3 regions of the Arthrobacter sp. MW3 TE3886 genome follow, and region 1 is predicted to be linked to each of the others. Evidence: riboswitches for the same ligand, from Rfam matches in the RefSeq annotation. Region 1 holds a riboswitch; each other region holds the start of a gene.
What was found. Region 1 has a riboswitch for thiamine pyrophosphate ahead of ABH915_RS14295 (bifunctional hydroxymethylpyrimidine kinase/phosphomethylpyrimidine kinase). Riboswitches for the same ligand answer to the same signal wherever they lie in the genome.
Positions count from the first base shown of each region.

Region 2: another riboswitch for thiamine pyrophosphate. It lies ahead of thiO (glycine oxidase ThiO); the one in region 1 lies ahead of ABH915_RS14295 (bifunctional hydroxymethylpyrimidine kinase/phosphomethylpyrimidine kinase).
Region 3: another riboswitch for thiamine pyrophosphate. It lies ahead of thiC (phosphomethylpyrimidine synthase ThiC); the one in region 1 lies ahead of ABH915_RS14295 (bifunctional hydroxymethylpyrimidine kinase/phosphomethylpyrimidine kinase).

Region 1 is NZ_JBGCAN010000001.1:3,142,550-3,147,482, forward strand. It holds gene ABH915_RS14295 (bifunctional hydroxymethylpyrimidine kinase/phosphomethylpyrimidine kinase) at 1-1,492, opposite strand, end outside; TPP riboswitch at 1,529-1,626, opposite strand; gene ABH915_RS14300 (Rne/Rng family ribonuclease) at 1,775-4,933, opposite strand, start outside.
Region 2 is NZ_JBGCAN010000001.1:3,655,094-3,660,026, forward strand. It holds gene ABH915_RS16555 (thiazole synthase) at 304-1,128, opposite strand; gene thiS (sulfur carrier protein ThiS) at 1,134-1,370, opposite strand; gene thiO (glycine oxidase ThiO) at 1,367-2,767, opposite strand; TPP riboswitch at 2,761-2,881, opposite strand; gene thiE (thiamine phosphate synthase) at 2,908-3,603, shown strand; gene ABH915_RS16575 (ferritin-like fold-containing protein) at 3,641-4,315, opposite strand; gene ABH915_RS16580 (RNB domain-containing ribonuclease) at 4,354-4,933, shown strand, end outside.
Region 3 is NZ_JBGCAN010000001.1:3,246,133-3,251,065, reverse strand. It holds gene ABH915_RS14845 (alpha/beta fold hydrolase) at 1-295, shown strand, start outside; gene thiC (phosphomethylpyrimidine synthase ThiC) at 292-2,142, opposite strand; TPP riboswitch at 2,138-2,245, opposite strand; gene ABH915_RS14835 (GNAT family N-acetyltransferase) at 2,321-2,821, shown strand; gene ABH915_RS14830 (amidohydrolase family protein) at 2,825-3,907, shown strand; gene ABH915_RS14825 (VOC family protein) at 3,990-4,865, shown strand.

The DNA.
Region 1 (4,933 bases):
TGGCCGCCGTGTCCGTGTACGCGATGGCCTGCCGGGTCGCGGCGGCGAAGTCCTCATCGGCGTAGGTCTTCAGCCAGTCGGCGTAGGGATGCTCCCCGGGGGCGCCGCCGGCCAGGAATTCCCGGTGCAGCGTGGAACCGACCTCGGCGTAGAGCCAGAAGCACGGCAGTGCCGCCGCCACCAGGACCCCGTAGCTGCCGGAGACCGAGGCGGCCAGCAGGTGGTCCACATACGATTTCGTGACCGGGCCCAGGGTGGAGTCCGTGGGGCGGGTGCTGAGCCAGGAACGGTGCAGCTCGGATTCGACTTCCAGGCAGGTCTGCGCCGAGCGGGCCCAGAACAGCTGCTCGGCCTCGGTGGGGGCAATCGCGGCGGCCCGGGCCAGGACCCGGGAGTAGCCGTTGAGGTAGATGGCGTCCTGGGCGAGGTAGTACGCGAACTCGTGCTCGGGCAAGGACCCGTCGGCCAGTCCGCGGACGAAGTCCAGGGCGTAGATGGCTTCAAGATCGCCGGTGGCTCCTGCGCGCAGGGCTGCGGCGAACTCCCCCGCTGCCGGACCGTGTCCGGCCGGGCGGCATTGTCCGTCGGTGAGTTGCTGCAGGTGGTGGAAGTGGTGGACCGGCCCGTTGCCGGTGCCGACGTCCAGGACCGAGGCTTCGCGGAGCGCGCCCAGCAGCCACGGCTTGACTTCCCGCAGCGCCGCTTCCCAGTCCCCCACCCGGGCCTGCACGGTGGCCATGGCCGAGGACAGCGAGCACCCGGTGCCGTGGCTGTTGCGTGTGGCGATCCGCTCCCCCGGTACGACCACGGTTTCCTGGCCGAGCAGGCCACCGGTGTTGACCAGCGCATCCGGGCAGCCGGCGGCGGCGTCGTTGCCTGCGGCGGCGTCGGCGTCTCCGGGCTCGCTTCCCTGGAGGTGTCCGCCCTTAACCAGGACGGTGGTGCCGGTCAGGGCGGCCAGCCGCTTGCCCTGAGCCAGGGCCTCGGCCCAGTCGGCCGCGACGGGTTCCTTGAGCAGGATGGCGAGTTCGGCGAGGTTGGGCGTGATGAGGTCCGCCAGCGGCAGGAGGGCCTGCAGGGCGGCCTCGGCCGATTCCTGCAGGAGCCGGTCACCGCTGGTGGCGACCATCACCGGGTCCAGGACGACGACGGCGGGGCGCACCTTTTCCAGCCAGCCGCGGACGGCGTCGATCACGGCGGCGTCACCGAGCATGCCGATCTTGACCGCGTCGATGCCGATGTCGTCGCTGATGGCGTCCAGCTGCGCCGTGAGGAACGCTGCCGGGGGGACGTGGACGGCGCGCACGCCCTGGGTGTTCTGCGCTGTCAGGGCGGTGATGGCGGCCATGCCGTAGCCGCCGTTCGCCGCGATGCTCTTCAGGTCGGCCTGGATTCCGGCTCCGCCGGAGGGATCGGAGCCGGCGATGGCCAGCACGCGGGGAATGCGCGGCGGCGCCGGCAGAGACTCGCTGTGCAGAAAATTGGCCGGCAGAAACTCGCTGGGCAGGAACTCGGACGGATTCGATCTCGCGGACAAGGCAGACATCCCTTCGCCGGTGCTAACCGGACAGGTTCAACGGGTCTGGATCTCAGCCGGCCCGATGCCCGGCACCCCGTGTCAGTGTTCCAGCCTAGCCGCTGCCACCCGGCGGACCCGTTAACGCACGGGCGGGCCCGGGCCTGGGCGGACGTATGTTACGCCCGCTTGGACCCGGACCCGCAGCCCGACCAGTCGAAAGGGTGACCGGTCGGGGATGTGGTCAGTCGCGGAGGACTACAGCTCCGACGCCGGCACGCCGACGCCGAGGATGATCGGCTCGTTGCCGGCCGGGACGGACGCAGGCCTGGCCGCAGCGGGAGCCTTGGCCTCGTGAACCGATCCGACCGCGGCCGGCCGGGTTGCCTCGCGGTGTTCCACGGAGGTTTCGTTGGCTGCACCCTGGGCCCGGCTTGCACTCCGGTTGCGGCGCCCGCGGCGGCCGCGCGTGGTGTCGGCTGTGCGTGACGCCGGCGCCTCCGCAGCGCGGACGGCCGACGGCACCTCGGGCGCCGTGGCTTCCGGGGCGGCAACAGCCGCTGCCTGGCCGGCGGCCTGGTCCTGCTTGCCGGCCTCGGCCTCGCCCAGGTTGGCGAAGGCCTCGGTCAGCAGGTCCAGGGTCAGGGCAGGTGACGGCGCGTCCTCGGCGTGCTCGACAAAGGGCAGGGCCACCTGCTCGCCGCCAAACGTCAGAACCGTTGCGGGACGCCCCGCTGCCTCGTCGGCGGCTGCGAGCTGTGTGACGGCGTCGACGGCGGCCTGGCGGGCCCCGGCGTCGCTGGCTGCGGCTGCCTCCCCGTCGTGCAGGTGCGCGGCGTGCGCCGCGGCAGCGATGTTGGCCAGCGCGGCACGGGTGGCTTCGGCCTTGGCGTGGCGTTCGGCCTCGGTGGGCTCGGCGTGGACGGGTGCGGGTGCGGCCGGCGCGGTCTCAGCGCCCTGGCCTCCCCTGCCGCGGCGACGGCTCTTGCGTTCCGTGCGGGCAGCAGGCTGCGCCTCGGTACGCGGCACATAGTGCTCCGCGGCGACCGTGTTGGCGCGGCGGTGCTCCACCGGCTCGTCGTGGGTGACGATGCCGCGGCCCGCACACGTTTCGCACTGCTCGCCGAAGACTTCCAGCAGCCCGGTGCCCATCCGCTTGCGGGTCATCTGCACGAGGCCCAGCGAGGTCACCTCGGCCACCTGGTGCTTGGTCCGGTCCCGGCCCAGGCACTCCACCATGCGGCGCAGCACGAGGTCGCGGTTGGATTCGAGCACCATGTCGATGAAGTCGATCACGATGATGCCGCCGATATCGCGCAGGCGCAGCTGCCGGACGACTTCTTCGGCCGCTTCCAGGTTGTTTTTGGTGACGGTTTCCTCGAGGTTGCCGCCGGAGCCGGTGAACTTGCCGGTGTTGACGTCCACCACGGTCATGGCTTCGGTGCGGTCGATCACGAGCGAACCGCCAGAGGGCAGGAAGACCTTCCGGTCCAGGGCCTTGTGGATCTGCTCGTCGATGCGCCAGGCCGCGAAGATGTCCGTGTCCTTGGTCCACTTCTCGAGCCGGCCCACGAGGTCCGGTGCGACGTAGGTGACGTAGGCCTCGATGGTGTCCCAGGCTTCCTCGCCGGAGACGATCAGCTTGGAGAAGTCCTCGTTGAAGACGTCCCGGACCACCTTGATGGTCAGGTCAGGTTCGCCGTAGAGCAGCTCGGGGGCGAGGATCTTGGTGGACGTCGACTGGCTCTCGATGCCTTCCCACTGCGCGCGGAGGCGGTTGATGTCGTGGGTCAGCTCTTCCTCGGACGCACCCTCGGCCGCGGTGCGGACAATGACGCCCGCGTCCTCGGGCAGGCGGTCCTTGAGGATCCGCTTGAGGCGGTTGCGTTCGACGTCGGGCAGCTTGCGGGAGATGCCGGTCATGGAACCGCCGGGCACGTACACGAGGTACCGGCCGGGCAGCGAAATCTGGCTCGTGAGGCGGGCGCCCTTGTGGCCGACCGGGTCCTTGGTGACCTGGACGAGCACGGAGTCGCCGGACTTCAGCGCGTTCTCGATCCGGCGCTGCTTGCCCTCGAGGTTGACGGACTCCCAGTTCACTTCACCGGCGTAGAGCACGGCGTTGCGGCCGCGGCCGATGTCCACGAAAGCGGCTTCCATGGAGGGCAGCACGTTCTGGACCTTGCCCAGGTACACGTTGCCGATCAGGGAATCCTGCTGGGTCTTGGACACGAAGTGCTCGGCGAGGACGCCGTCTTCGAGGACACCGATCTGGATTCTGTCGTCGCGCTGGCGGACGATCATCTGGCGGTCCACGGATTCGCGGCGGGCCAGGAACTCGGCCTCGGTGATGACGGTGCGGCGGCGGCCGGTGTCGCGGGATTCGCGGCGGCGCTGCTTCTTGGCTTCCAGGCGGGTGGAGCCCTTGACGGACGTGACGCGGTTGTTGACCGGCGCCTCGGCCATCGCCCGCGGCGCACGGACGCGGGTCACCGTGTTGGGCGGATCGTCGCCTTCCCCGCCGGTCAGCTCCAGGTCCTGGTCACCGCGACGGCGACGGCGGCGGCGGCGGGAGGTCACACCGTCTTCGAGGATCACCTCGGAGCCTTCATCGCCCTCTTCTTCGGTGCCTTCGGTCTCGGTGTCGGACTCGGCAGAGGTGCGGGTGCGGCCGCGCCGGCCGCGGCTGCGGCGCCGTCGGCGGTTGCCGGCGTCCTCGTCCTCGTCGCCTTCTTCGTCCTCGGACTCAGCTGCTGCCGCGGCAACGGGGGCCTGACGCACCACGGTGCTCAGGTCCGGGGCCTGGAAGATCACGGAAGTGAGGGCACCCGGTTCCATGAACAGCGACGCGGCCGGGCTCTCCTCGGGACGGGCTTCCGGCTCTTCGGGCTGGGCTGCGGCGGGCTGGGCTGCGGTGGCTTCCGCAGCGGGTGCTTCCGTAGCGGGGGCTTCTTCGGCCGGGAGTACTGCCGCGGGTGCTTCTTCGGCCTTCGGGGCGGCCTTGGCACGGCTGGCGCGGCGCCGGACCGGCTTCTCTGCAACCGTTTCTGCGGCAGCTGTGTCAGTGCCAGCTGCTGCGGGGGCCTCAGCCGCGGCAGGTGCGCCGGCTGCGGCGTCGTCTGCGAAGGCAGGCAACGGTTCCGGGGCGGCCACAGCTTTCCGGGTCCGGGTGCGCCGCGCGGGCGCCTTGGCCGCAGTGTCAGGTGCGGCAGTTTCAGATACGGCAGCTTCGGGTGCGGCTGCCTCGACGCTGGCAGCCTTGCGGCGGCCCCGGACGGGCTCATCTGAGCCGGCCGCGTCGGCCAGAGCGGCGGCTTCGGCCACGGCCTCCGCAGCCTCCTCGGCGTTGACCTTGGCGACGGGCGCCTTCCGGCGGGTCCGGACGGCCCTCTTCGGGGCTGCCGGAGCCTCTGCTTC
Region 2 (4,933 bases), 510 kb from region 1:
CTCCATTCTTCGTGAAAGTGGCTCCAGCGCGCTAACGGGACCCTGCCTTACTCGCACCACCACTTGATCCACAAGGACAGCGAACCATCCGGACGCGGACCGACGGCATACCTGGTTCATCCCGCCGCACGTCGCCCCGGCCGGGCCTACGCGTGATCGCGCCGACGCGTCATCAAGAGAGCCGACGCGTCATCAAGAGAGCCGACGCGTCATCAAGAGAGCCGACGCGTCATCAAGAGAATGGTGATCAGATTGTCCGGCCCGTGGGACCAGACCAGTCCCCGGGGGCTTCAAAGCACGGCTTTAGAGGAACTCGGCCCGGCCTTCCATCGCCGAAGACGCCAGTGCATGCTCACGCCGCGGGATCCTGCCGGCCATTTTTGCCAGCCTGCCGGCGATGACGGCATGTTTGAAGGCCTCGCCCATGAGCACGGGATTCTGCGCCCGGGTCACGGCCGTCGCCAGCAGCACTGCGTCGCAGCCGAGTTCCATCGCCAGGGCCGCGTCCGAGGCTGTGCCGATCCCGGCATCCAGCACCACTGGCACGGACGCGCGCGAGACGATCAGCTCGATGTTGTGCGGGTTCAGGATGCCCAGTCCGGTACCGATCGGGGCTCCCAGCGGCATCACGGCCGCCGCGCCGAGGTTTTCGAGTCGGAGGGCAAGCACGGGGTCGTCGTTCGTGTAGGCAAAGACCTTGAAGCCGCGGGCCACAAGCTGTTCGGTTGCGTCCACGAGTTCGACGGCGTCCGGCAGCAACGTGTGCTCGTCGGCAATGACTTCGAGCTTGACCCAGTCCGTTTCCAAGGCCTCCCGGGCCAGCTCGGCGGTGAGGACCGCATCCTTGGCGGTGAAGCAGCCTGCCGTGTTGGGCAGCACCCGGATCTGGTGGTCCTCGAGCAGCTGGAACAGCGATCCCGTCTCCGCCGGCGAATAGCGGCGCATCGCCACCGTGGTCAGCTCCGTCCCGGACGCCACCAGTGCCGCCCCGAGCCCGTCCAGGCTCGGCGCACCGCCGGTTCCCATAATGAGGCGGGAGCCGAGCCTCACGCCGTCGACCACGAACGGATCGGCCACTGGACCGGTCACGGGCACGGCCTGGGTTCCTGCGAACGTCGTCTCGTTCATGCTGGTCATCCTCCCTGGACTGCCGTGACAAGTTCGACGTCGTCGCCGTCGGCGAGCGCCGTGGCGTGCCACTGGCTGCGCGGTACCACTTCGGCATTGCGGGCCACGGCGACACCGAGCTTCCGCCCGTCGGCAGCGCGGCCGTCGGGGCCGATGCTCCTGCCCGTGAGCTGGCTGACGAGTGTGGAGACGGAGGCGCCGTCGGCGACACTCTGCTCCGTTCCGTTGAGTCGGATGTTCATGCTGCTTCCTTATTGGGGCTGTCCCCGGACGTATCCGGGATTCGGGAAAAACGATCGGGACGGAACCCGGACCAGCGCGGGTCCGGCGTGAAGTCCATGAGTTGCCGGCACACGGCCGCAGCGGCAGGGGTCAGCAGGACGCCGTGCCGGAAGAATCCTGTGGCGATGATGAGCCCGGGGACGTCCCCGCCGTCCGGTCGTGCGACCCGCCCCAGCAGCGGGGCGTTGTCCGGTGTTCCGGGCCTGGCCCGCGCCGTGGCTTCCAGCAGCTCCAGCTCGGCGACCGCGGGCACCAGCTGCTGGGCATCCCGCAGCAGCTGGTAGATGCCGCCGGCCGAAACCGCGTGTGGGTCCGACGGTCCGTCTTCGCGCTGGGTGGCCCCGATCACGACGGTGCCGTCCTGGCGGGGGACGATGTACACCGGGACGCCGCGCACCATGCCCCGCACGGTGGCCGTGAGCAGCGGCTGCAGATGCGGGGGCACGCGAAGCCGGAGGATGTCGCCGTAGACGGGGCGCAGCGGCAGCGCCAGTCCTGCGGGCAACTCCTCGAGGGCGGCGGCGCCGAGCCCGTTGGCGACCACGGTTTCCGCAGCCCGCACGGAACCGCCGCCGGCCAGCCGCACACCCGCCACCTGTCCGTCCTGCCACAGCAGGCCTGCCGCGCGCTGGCGGACGAAGCTGCCGCCTTCCGCACCGATTACGCCGGCGAGCCGGGCGATCAGCAGGCGGGGGTCCACCTGGTGGTCGGCCGGGATGTCGAAGGCGCACGAGATGCCGGGGCTCAGCAGGGGCTCCCGGGTGCGTGCCTCGCGCAGTGTCAGTGGTTCCACGCTGAGGCCGCTGGCCTGCTGGACTTGCCGCAAGTCCGCGAGCGCGCGCCGGTCCGCCGCGTCGGCCCCCACCGCCAGGGTCGGCGTCGTTAAGTAGCCGGTACCTGCCCGGGACTCGGTGCCGGCGGCACCGGCGTCGATCGCCGCAGCGAATCCTGGCCATAACCGGGAGGCCTCAAGCATCAGTTCCAGGAGCTGTTCCTCCTGGTAGTGCAGCTCACTCACGGGGGCCAGCATGCCGGCCGCGGCCCAGCTGGCTCCGCTGCCGGGAGCATCATCGATCAGGACCACGGAACGGCCCGCGCGGATGGCCTCGAACGCTATGCCATGGCCGATCACCCCGCCGCCGATCACGGCCACATCGGCACTGAGATCCCCCGCCTCGACCGCGTCGGCGGTGAAGTCGTCGGCACTGAGATCCCCCGCCTCGACCGCGTCGGCGGTGAAGTCGTCGGCACTGGTATCCCCCGGGACGGTTCCCTCTGCGGTACCGGGCCCTGTGTCACAAACCCGGGCGGCGGCGTCATCTGCGGCTTCGGCTGCGCAGCCTGCTCGTGTGCCCATGAAAAATTCCTTCCCTACGCCGGTACTAGCCGGATCAGGTCAAGCGGTCGGCTCTGACGCCCTCTCAGCCGGGCAGCGGTGACATGGCTGCTGCGGGCTCCCGCGGTATGCGCCCAGTTTAGAGGAACTAGGCTGGTCTCATGAGCCAGGACCCCCTCCACACCACCGCCCGCCTCTACCTCTGCACCGACGCCCGCAGGGACCGCGGCGATTTCGAGGACTTCGTCGACGCCGCCTTCGCCGGCGGCGTGGACATCATCCAGTTGCGCGACAAGTCGCTCGAGGCCTCCGAGGAACTGGAACTGCTGGAGGTCCTGCACACCGCAGCGCTGCGGCACGGGCGGCTGTGGGCCGTCAACGACCGGGCGGACATCGCCTCCCTGTCCGGGGCTCCGGTGTTCCATGTCGGCCAGAAGGACATTTCGCTCGACGCCGCCCGCGGCTTCCTGGGCAAGGATGCCGTGATCGGCCTGTCCACCCACAGCCCGAAGCAGGTGGACGCCGCCATTGCTGCCGCGCCCGGCCGCAAAGGGCTCGACTATTTCTGCGTGGGCCCCGTGTGGGCGACGCCCACCAAGCCCGGACGCGCCGCCGTCGGCCTCGACCTGGTGCGCTACGCCGCGCAGGCGGTCGGCGGGGCGGACGCGGAGGGAACGGGCAAAGTCAACGAAAGCCTGCTGCCGTGGTTCGCGATCGGCGGGATCGACCTCAGCAACGTGGAACGGGTAGTCGACGCCGGTGCCCGGCGGATCGTCGTGGTCCGGGCGATCACCGACGCCACCGATCCCGCCCACGCCGCCGCAGCCTTGCTCGCGGCGCTGGACGCCGCGTCCTAGGCAGGTTCGCGGCCTGTAATGCCGGCCGGCACGGAAACTAACCGGTCAGACCCAGCTCCGTCATCCGTCGCGCGTGGTTCGCTGCGAGCTCGGCCGCCAGGCCGTTGACCAGCGCCCGGGCGCCGGCGTCGTCCAGCCCCGATAGCCCGCCGAGGAACGCGTGCTCAGCGCTGACGCGCTGGGCGTGGTTCAGGACCTCCCCCAGCAGGCGCCTGGCCCACAACGCCAGGCGCGACGCCAGCCGGGGGTCATCAGCCAGGGCCGCTTTGAGGCGCTCCTGCAGCACGGCTGTGGACTCCCCGGTGGAGCGGACCTGCCCGATCAGCTTCCGGGTCGCGGTGTCGACGTACCGGCCGACGACGCCGTAAAAGTCCGCGGCGACCGTGTCGATCACGTAGGCCTTCATGAGGGCTTCGTACCAGTCCGACGGGCGCGTGCGTTCGTGGAAGTGGTCCACCGAAGGCTGGAACGGGAGCATGGCGGCTTCCGTGTCCAGGCCCATGTGCTCGAGCCGTGCCCGGACGAGTTCGTAATGCTGGAACTCGACCACCGCCATCCTGCCCAGCACCGCACGGTCATGCAGCGTGGGCGAATACCGGGCACTCGAGGACAGCCGTTCGAAGGCGGAAAGCTCGCCGTACGCCAAGACTCCCAGCAGGTCGGCAATGAAGCTGTTGTAGAGGGCCGGATCGTCCGCAGTTGCGCTCATCATCCAAGACTAATAGCGGAAATCGGGCTACCCTGATTTTCGTGTCCCATCATCGCCTGACCCCCAGTGTCCACGAGCAGCAGAACCAGCTTGCCGGGGCCCTCAAGGCGTTGCGCACCACGCTGGAACTGCCCGGCCCGTTCCCCGAAGATGTGCTGCGCGACGCGGAGGCGGCAGTGGCCGAGCACAAGCTCCCGGACCTTGACCTCACGCATGTCGAGTTCGTGACCATCGATCCGGCGTCGTCCACCGACCTGGACCAGGCCCTGTTTATCGAACGGAGCGACGGCGGCTACAAGGTCTTCTATGCCATCGCCGACGTCCCCTCTTTTGTCGCCCCGGGCGGGGCGCTCGACGCCGAGACCCGGCGCCGCGGCCAGACCTTCTACACCCCGGACGGCCGGATTCCGCTGCATCCGGAGATCATCAGCGAGGCCGCCGGCAGCCTGCTCGCCGGGCAGCTGTGCGCTGCTTTCGTCTGGGAGTTCGAGCTCGACGCCGCGGCAGAGGTCGCCTCGGTCCTCGTGCGCCGGGCACAGGTCCGCAGCCGCGCGAAGCTCAACTACAAAGGCGTGCAGGCCGAGCTCGACGCCGGCACCGCGGCGCCCGTGCTGCAGCTGC
Region 3 (4,933 bases), 100 kb from region 1:
GGCGGACGCCCCCGGGGCCACGACGCCGGAGGCCCTCCGGGCGGCGCGCCGGCTCCGCCTGCAGGCGCCGCCTTGGGAAGCCCCGCTGCAGATCGTGCCGGGCGTGCCGACCCTGGTCCTGACCGGCGGCTGGGAACCGCTGTACGAGGAAATCGCCGGCTACCTGCGCGAGACCGGCGCCCTGCACCGCACCGCCCCGGGAGGGCACCGGCCCCAGGATTCAGCCGAAGGGGACCGGGCCATCCGCTCCTACATCGCCGAGGTCAGCCGGCGCCAGCACGCCCGGGCCTCCTAGGAAGCTGCGGGCCCTCCCACCGAGGGCTGCGGCAGGTAGACCTTGCCGCCCGAGGCGAGGAACTCGTTGCTCTTCGCCCGCATTCCGGCCGCCCTCTCTGAAAGGGCGGCCTGCTGTTCCGCCGAACCAGGATCCGCCGAAGCGGAGTCCGCCACACCATAGTTGCCGGTGCCGTATTCGTCCCGGATGTCCTGGCTGATCCGCATGGAGCAGAACTTCGGACCGCACATCGAGCAGAAGTGGGCCGTCTTGGCCGGCTCGGCGGGAAGCGTCTCATCGTGGAAGGCCTCTGCCGTCACCGGGTCCAGGGACAGCGCGAACTGGTCCCGCCAGCGGAACTCGAACCTTGCCTTGGACAGGGCATCGTCGCGTTCGTGCGCGCCGGGGTGGCCCTTGGCGAGGTCCGCGGCATGGGCCGCGATCTTGTAGGTGATTACGCCCGTCTTCACGTCGTCCTTGTTCGGCAGCCCGAGGTGTTCCTTGGGCGTGACGTAGCAGAGCATGGCGGTGCCGTAGCGGGCGATCTCGGTGGCGCCGATCGCCGAGGTGATGTGGTCATATCCCGGTGCGATATCCGTGACCAGCGGCCCGAGTGTGTAGAACGGGGCGCCCTTGCAGAGTTCCTGCTGGCGCTCCACGTTTTCCCGGACGAGGTGGAAGGGCACATGCCCGGGACCCTCCACCATGACCTGCACATCGAATTCCCAGGCCCGCTGCGTGAGCTCAGCCAGGGTGTCCAGTTCGGCGAACTGTGCCGCGTCGTTGGCATCCGCCGTCGCGCCCGGCCGCAGCCCGTCGCCCAGGGAGAAGGCGACGTCGTACCGCGCGAAGATCTCGCACAGCTCGTCGAAGTGGGTGTACAGGAAGTTCTCCCGATGGTGCGCCAGGCACCAGCCGGCCATGATGGAACCGCCCCGGGACACGATGCCGGTGACCCGGTTGGCCGTCAGGGGCACATACCGCAGCAGGACCCCGGCGTGGATGGTCATGTAGTCCACGCCCTGCTCGCACTGCTCGATCACGGTGTCCCGGAAGATCTCCCAGGTCAGGGCGTTCGCCTCGCCGTTGACCTTCTCCAGCGCCTGGTAGATCGGGACCGTGCCGATGGGGACGGGGGAGTTGCGGATGATCCACTCGCGCGTGGTGTGGATGTCGTCCCCGGTGGAGAGGTCCATGACGGTGTCCGCGCCCCACTGCGTGGCCCACTGGAGTTTGTCGACCTCCTCTGCGATGGAGCTGGTCACGGCGGAATTGCCGATATTGGCGTTGATTTTCACCAGGAACGCCTTGCCGATGATCATCGGCTCGGATTCGGGGTGGTTGACGTTGTTGGGAATGATCGCCCGGCCCGCGGCCACCTCGCTGCGCACCAGCTCCACATCGCAGTTCTCGCGCAGCGCGACGAACCGCATTTCCTGGGTGATGACACCGTCCCGGGCGTACCGCATCTGCGTGACGGTCCTGCCCTCAACGGCCCGGCGCGGCACCGGCCGGCCGCCCCGCCACTCGGCCGACGCCGCACCCCGGCGCACCGCCGACTTGCCGTCGTCGAGCAGCTCCCGTTCCCTGCCGGCGTAGGGTTCGGTGTCCGCCCTGGCCTCAATCCAGGGCGTGCGGAACGGCTCCAGCCCGCGGACCGGATCGCTGCCTGGTCCTGCCGTGCGGTACACCCGGAACGGCGGGTTCCGGACGCCACCCGGCGAGGGTTCCAGGGCGATTTCGGTCACCGGGACACGGATGCCGTGGTCCGGGTCCGTGGTAAAGGCCAGCGAGTGGGACTTCAGCGACTGTGTGGGGGCCGCAGGCTGGTTGTGGACAGGGCTGTGCTGTGTCAGTTGGGTGTTCACGGAAATACTCACTTCCTTCGCCGGCATTACCCGGACAGGTTCAACGGTCGCAGGCTGCGTCAGCCCGATCTCAGCCCCTGCAGGGGCACCCGTGTGGTCGTAGACGAAGCTACCACGCGCCTCCGGCCGGCCGTCGAGTGTGACGCGGACGGTAGGACCGCGTTGTTAGCGTGGCACTGTGACCCCGCCCAAGGCCGTGCCCCGCATCAGGATGGCGGCGCCGGAAGATATCCAAGCGCTGCCGGCTATCGAGGCCGCGGCAGACGGCGTCCTGATAAAGGAACTGGGGAACCGGGCGCTCCCGGCTCCGGAGTTGACGACACCGGTCGAGCCGCTGTTCATACTGGTCGCCGGAACTCCGCCCGTAGGCTTTGCCCGCGTTGACGCACTCGGCGGCCAGGCCCATCTGGAGCAACTCTCCGTGCAGCCGGACTTCGGCAGGCGGGGGATCGGACGGTCCCTGGTGGAGGCGGCCCTCGACGCTGCCCGGAGTCGTGGCTATCCCTGGATGACGCTTTGCACTTTCGCAGCCGTTCCGTTCAATGCCCCGTTTTACGCGAGCTGCGGGTTCGAGGAAGTCGCCCGGCCGGGGCCCGCGCTGGCTGCCCTGCGGATCCACGAAGCGCAGCTGGGACTCGATGATCTGGGCGCGAGGATTGTCATGCGGATTAGGCTTTAGGCCATGACCAGCATCATCGAGTTCAGCGGCCCCATCCTCACGGCGGCGGACCAGGTCCGCCACGGGCTGTGGTCGGTGGAGGGCCGGTTGACCTTCCACCGGCCCGCGGCCGCGCCGGAGCTCGTGCTCGACGGCTGGGTCATTCCCGGCCTCGTGGACGCGCACTGCCACATCGGCCTCGGCCCGGGCGGGGACGTTACCGAGGACACCGCGGAATCCCAGGCCCTGGCGGACCGCAACGCCGGGACGCTGCTGGTCCGTGACGCCGGCGCCGTCCACGACACCCGCTGGCTCCAGCAACGCGCGGACCTTCCCCGGATCCTCCGCTCCGGCCGGCACCTCGCCAGGACCCGGCGCTACCTGCCGGGCCTGGCCGTCGAGGTCGAGCCGGAGGATCTTGTCGAGGCCGTGCGGAAGCAGGCCCGCGCGGGCGACGGCTGGGTCAAGCTCGTGGGGGACTGGATCGACCGCGACGCCGGCGATCTCGCCGCCAGCTTTCCCGCCAGGACGGTCAAGGACGCCGTGCAGGCCGCCCATGATGAGGGGGCCCGCGTCACCGCCCACTGCTTCGCCGAGGACACCCTCGATGACATGCTCGATGCCGGGATCGACTGCATCGAGCACGCCACCGGGCTGTTGCCGCGGCATCTGCCGCGCTTCCTCGAACAGGGCGTCCCGATCGTGCCCACCCTGATCAACATCGCCACGTTCCCGGACATCGCGGCCCGGGCGGAGGCCAAGTTCCCCCGCTACGCCGCCCACATGCGCTCGCTGTGGGAGCGGCGGGCGGAGCGGATCCTCGAAGCCCACGAGGCCGGGGTGGCGATCTACGCCGGTACCGACGCCGGCAGCGTGATCAGCCACGGCAGGATCGTCGACGAGATCCAGGCCCTGCACGCCGCCGGCCTTCCCGCCGCGGCCGCCCTCGACGCCGCGGCCTGGTCCGCGCGGACCTGGCTCGGCGCTGAGTCCATCGGTGAAGGGGCCAGCGCCGATGTCCTGCTCTGCGCCGAGGATCCGCGGAGCAATCCGGCCACGCTCAGGGAACTAAAGCACATTGTGCTTCGGGGTCATCCCATCCGGTAGGAATAAATTGAAGCTTCAAGTAATTTAGTCTTATGCAAGGGTCACCGAAAGCCGGTGGCTACAGAATCCACGGAGCGTTGCAATGACCGCAGAAGCCAGCACCCAGGACCTCCTTCCTGCCGAACTCACCATGGGCACCGTGATGCTCAAGGTCGGCGACATGAAGCTCATGACCGACTACTACCAGCGCGCCCTAGGCCTGGAGACTGTGGCCGAACAGGACGGCGGGCTCTACCTTGGGCGCCAGCAGAAGCCGCTGGTCCATCTGGCGCCCGCCCCGGGCCTGAATCTTCCCTCCCGCGGCGAGGCCGGACTCTTCCACACCGCCCTCCTCTTCGAGGACCAGCACTCCCTGGCGGCCACCATTGCCAGCGCGGCCCAGTACGAGCCCCAGTCCTTCACCGGCAGCGCGGACCACCTCGTCAGCGAGGCGTTCTACTTCAACGACCCCGAGGGCAACGGCATCGAGCTGTACTGGGACCGGCCGCGGGAGGCGTGGTCCTGGGAGGGCAAGAACGTCGTCATGGACAGCCTCGCCCTGCCGCCGCAGCGCTACCTGCAGCAATACTTGACCGAGGAGTCCGTGACCGGCCAGCGCCAGGCCGCCGCCGGCGTCGGGCACGTCCACCTGCAGGTCGGCGACGTCCAGTCGGCGCACGATTTCTATGTCGGCACGCTCGGCTTCGAGAAGACCGCGGGCTGGCACGGCCAGGCGCTGTTTGTCTCGGCCGGCGGCTACCACCACCACATGGCCATGAACGTGTGGAACAGCCGCGGCGCAGGCCCCCGGCGCGACACGCTGGGGCTGGGTGAAGTCCTCATTGAAGTGCCCTCCGGCGACGACGTCGCGGCCCTGGCCGACCGGCTCAAGGTCGCCGGCGTCGAATCCCACCACACCGGCGCCGAGCTGCGCTTCGAAGATCCGTGGCGCAACCGCATCCGCGTCGCCGTGCGCTAGAAGTTCTGCCCAGGCAAGCTGTTCGCTGGACATGCCCAGTGTGCACAGCTTCCCGCTGGACATGCCCA